DNA from 2 places in the Secundilactobacillus malefermentans genome. Region 2 is predicted to be linked to the other one. Evidence: predicted binding sites of a transcription regulator. Region 2 holds the regulator's gene; the other holds the start of a gene.

Region 1 (2,406 bases), 370 kb from region 2:
AGAAAAGGTTCTGATAGTCTAGTTGCGGCCGCAAACAAAAGTATTCGCGAAATAAAGAAAGATGATCTAATTAATAAGGTTTATTTGAATCAAGCTGGAAAATATTTGAAAGTTAATACTGCGAACACCTCAATGGGCCATTACTGGAAGTATTTCGCAGAGGGGGTTGAATATACCCTAATCATAGCAGCTGTTTCAGGAATCATTGGTGTTTTATTGGGAGTTATTTTAGCCTTAATGCGACTTGCCAACAATAAACTATTGAAGGGAATTGCAGTGGGGTATATTGAATTTGTTCGTGGGACACCACTTATGGTTCAAGTCTTGTTCGTCTACTTTGGTGTTGGGGTTATCATCAATTTACCTGCACTCGTTTCAGGAATAATAGCAGTTTCCCTAAACAGTGGAGCGTATATAGCTGAAATTATTAGAGGTGGAATTGACTCAGTTTCTAAGGGGCAAGACGAGGCAGCAAAAAGTCTGGGATTGTCGAAGACGGATATCATGCGTTCCGTTATTTTACCTCAGGCACTTAAAAATATTTGGCCAGCGTTGGGGAACGAATTTATTTCGCTCATCAAGGAAAGCTCGATTGTGTCGATTATTGGGGTTACTGATTTAATTTATCAGCTAAATATCGTGCGTGCAGACACTTATCGTGGCGTTATGCCAGTGTTTGTAGCGATGGTTCTGTACTTTATTTTGACGTTTGGACTGACCAGAATTTTGAATCATTTCGAAGGGAGGATGCAACATGACTCATAATGCGGTAATTGAAGTAAAAGATTTAGCGAAAAAGTATGGGAAAAATGACGTTTTAAAGAACATTTCCGAGGAAGTTCATGATGGACAAGTTATCTGTGTGATTGGTCCTTCTGGGGCAGGGAAAAGTACGTTCCTTCGTTGCCTGAATAAGTTAGAGTCGCCAACAAAGGGCCAGATTAAGTTTAATGGGACCGAAATAACGACGCTATCTGAAAAAGAACTAAGTACGGTGCGTGAAAAAATGGGAATGGTTTTTCAAAATTTTAATTTATTTCCGAACATGACGGTCATTCAGAATTTAGCACTCGCCCCAATTAAGGTTAAAAAAATGAGCAGCCAAGACGCTGAAAAAGAGGCCCGTTCATTACTCAAACGGGTTGGCCTAGAAGAAAAAGCAAATGCATATCCTGATAGTCTCTCTGGAGGTCAGCAACAGCGGGTAGCAATTGCCCGGGCACTGGCAATGAATCCACAAGTAATGCTTTTTGATGAGCCTACTAGCGCTTTGGACCCAGAGATGGTTGGAGAAGTACTTGCAGTGATGAAAGAGCTGGCCGAAGAAGGAATGACAATGGTCGTTGTGACCCATGAAATGGGATTTGCTAAGCAGGTGGCAGATGAAATTTGGTTTATGGCGGACGGTTATATTCAAGAACAAGGGACGCCGACTGAAGTATTTGATCATCCTAAAACTGACCGAGCAAAAGATTTTATTAGTAAGATTATTAATAGTTAGTAGTGGCATAAAGGGTCGGAATAATATTATTCCGATTCCTTTTTGATTCAAGATGTGATAATTGAACCAAACGTTTATTCGGGTTATAATAAAATAGCTGAATTTAAAGACTATAGGGGGGATTTTGATGGCTTCAGAGCATATTGAACATAAGCTAGCACTACTTCCTGGACTTCCTGGTTGTTATTTGATGAAGAACATAAATGGCAAAATTATTTACGTTGGGAAGGCAAAAAATTTAAAGAATCGGGTGCGGTCCTATTTTAAAAGTCATCATGATGGGAAAACGGCCCATTTGGTGTCTGAAATAGCTGATTTTGAAACGATTATTACCTCCACTGATAAAGAAGCCTTTCTTCTTGAAATTACATTAATTCAAAAACATCAACCACATTACAATATTAAGCTCAAACAGGGAACTGGCTACCCATATATTAAAATTACGAATGAACGTGATCCGCAATTGAAGATTGTTAGTAGCGTTCGTAAAGATGGTGGGTTTTACTTTGGACCTTATCCAAATGTTTATGCAGCTGAAGAAACGTTACACTTCCTTGAAAAAGTTTATCCGTTGCGACGTTGTAATGGTTACCAGCATCGTCCTTGTCTTTACTATCACATGGGACAATGTCTGGGGGCTTGCTTTAAAGAGGTCCCAGTTGAGGAATATGAAGAGCAAATAAAGAAAATAAAATCTTTCTTAAATGGTAATGTCGCAGATGTAAAGAAAGATTTGAAAATAAGAATGGATAAAGCAGCGCAAAGCATGGAATTTGAACGAGCAGCAGAATTGCGCGATCAGATTCACTACATCGAAGTCACTGTTGAAAAGCAAAAAATTATTTCAAATGACCGAACACCGAGAGATATTTTTAACTTCTACTTTGATAAAGGGTGGCTTTCAA
Region 2 (2,406 bases):
AATTAAAGTTTTCTTAATAATACCATAAGTAGACAAAAAAATACCCCGCGCTGAGTTCAAGCATCCAGCTTTAGGGTACAAATCAAACGATATTGATCTATTGTTTCTTTGCTTGTTGTCGCATTGTATTCATCATCTGATGAAGTTTCTTTGCAGATGGTTTTTGTCCCATTTGCATCATCATAGCTCTTATTTGATCTTCGCTAATTGGCGGATTATCTTTCAGATAATTCTCCATGTACTTGCGAGCGCCAAAAAAGCCACCAACAGCGCCAAGTAAGAGTGCAATTACGACTATTAGTATCCAGATACCAGTCGACAAAGTGAATCCCCCTTTAAAGTAACATTTACTAGACTAGTTTACACAACTATCGTCTAAATTAAAAGGTCGTCTGCCTTTTAAATTTAATTAATCTTCTCGAAGTCCCTTTCCACGCTGAACTTTTCGAACTTTTTCTGGGGTGACTTCCTTACCACTCTTATCAAAAACCTGCATCATTTCAACTTGGCTTTTGAAACTTTCACGAAATTTTTGTAGATACTTTGCCCGCAAATCTTTGCGCTCAATTTTCTCTACTTCTGATAATTCCTCTTCTTTTGCCTTATGTGCTAGTTCGTTTATTCTTTTAATTAATTTTTGCATTTCACTATCAGCCATCTATTCCACTCCTTTTTCACAAAGAATATAGTAACAACCTTTACCATAAAGTGCAATCAATTAAACCGAACGTTTGTTTGAAAGCTTTAAATATCTATGGTATGATTTATTTAAAAATAGAACGCATGAGGTGAAAGTGCCATGACAAAAGGATCCGATAGTAAGCAAATGGAGGTACTTAGTTTCATTCATCAACGTGTGGGTGAAAAAGGATATCCTCCTACAGTTCGTGAAATTTGTGAAGCAGTTGGCTTAAAATCAACCTCCACAGTTCACGGTCATATCAGCCGCTTAGCTAAAAAAGGTCTTCTTTCAAAAGATCCAAGTAAGCCCCGAGCGCTTGAAATTACCCCCTTAGGTATTGAAGCTTTAGGAATTACCGTAACGCCTAATAAAATCCCCGTCCTCGGGACAGTAACTGCGGGTGCTCCAATACTAGCAGTACAGGAAGCTACTGATTATTTCCCAGTTCCCGATCACTTTGCAGCAGAAGCCGCCGATTTATTTATGCTAACAATTCGAGGAGAAAGCATGATAAACGCCGGCATTTTGAACGGTGACCAAGTAATTGTTCGAAAGCAACAAGTTGCCGACAATGGCGATATTGTCATTGCTCTAACGGAAGAAAACGAAGCAACCTGCAAACGATTTTTCAAGGAAAAAGGATATTATCGACTTCAACCCGAGAATGATACGATGGCACCCATTATTTTGGACCAAGTTTCTATTTTGGGTAAAGTTGTTGGTCTTTACCGCGATGAAATCTATTAATTTTTCTAACTAAAAAATGCACCCGCCATTATGTGACGGATGCATTTTTACATTGCTGCCCTAATTTCTGCATTTTCTGAAATGGATTCGCTTTCAATATTATCAAAAGCAACAATCGTTTTTTCTGATAATTTAATTGCTTGCCATCGATCATCAGGATGAAATTCAATGATCTTAACCATTGCTGATCTCGTATACAATTTTTCTACTATCCCAACAAAACTATTTTTAAATTTTCCATTTGGGCTACAAATTACCTTATCATCAACTTTTACCGTCATTTTCATTACCTCTATTCTTTAATTTCCATAATTTATCACTCGAAGTGACTTCAACTCTGTCGGGCAAGCCGTTATAACAAAATTTAGTTCCGATACTCGCTGTCTATCTTTGAAATAAAAGTTTAATACTTCAATAACAACATTACTCTGCAAAACTTGAATGACTTTTCCAATTACAGGCCCCTGCAATTCTTCCGCTGATTCATACCTTACTAGTTCGCCCTGCTGAAATTTTTGCATTACTTTCGACCTCGCTTTATTAGCTTATTGCTAATGTAACAAAGCTTTCTGAAGATATTACGGCGAAAATATGAAGATTATAAGACTTATCCTAAGAAGTTGGTCAAGAATGGTATACTAAAATTAAATAAATTATTTGTTATAGGGGGAGTTTATTTTGATGTTATTTTTAGCCATTATTGGTGTTATTCTGATTTTTTTAAGCTTCTTTTCTTTATTGACTGCCGTTACTGAACATGCAGGCTATTTCTGGCAAGCACTGTTATTAGTCTTAAGTTTGCTATTAACTGCCTTTTCCATTTGGAAGCTTCCTTATTGGCACGCTTCCGATAACCAACCTGCCACTTCTCAGACTTCAAAAAGGGCTTCTAGTTCTATCAATGGAAATCAATCTCCAACCTTTTCTACAAGCGAATCTGGGACGAATGTTCAAACACAAAGCCTTAAAGAGAAAAA

Evidence for each region. Region 2 encodes LexA, which represses DNA repair genes until DNA is damaged. Its sites were predicted from a motif close to CNAACANNTGTTNG; they were not measured.
Region 1: a site for LexA is predicted at 1,569-1,582, ahead of uvrC (excinuclease ABC subunit UvrC). Genes of this name have one in related genera too.

Annotation. Positions count from the first base shown of each region.
Region 1 covers NZ_CP042371.1:128,627-131,032, reverse strand. The annotation lists gene FGL90_RS00650 (ABC transporter substrate-binding protein/permease) at 1-765, shown strand, start outside; gene FGL90_RS00645 (amino acid ABC transporter ATP-binding protein) at 755-1,501, shown strand; gene uvrC (excinuclease ABC subunit UvrC) at 1,629-2,406, shown strand, end outside.
Region 2 covers NZ_CP042371.1:1,784,247-1,786,652, reverse strand. The annotation lists gene FGL90_RS08790 (YneF family protein) at 98-322, opposite strand; gene FGL90_RS08785 (DUF896 domain-containing protein) at 410-658, opposite strand; gene lexA (transcriptional repressor LexA) at 800-1,429, shown strand; gene FGL90_RS08775 (hypothetical protein) at 1,477-1,710, opposite strand; gene FGL90_RS08770 (hypothetical protein) at 1,729-1,950, opposite strand; gene FGL90_RS08765 (hypothetical protein) at 2,108-2,406, shown strand, end outside.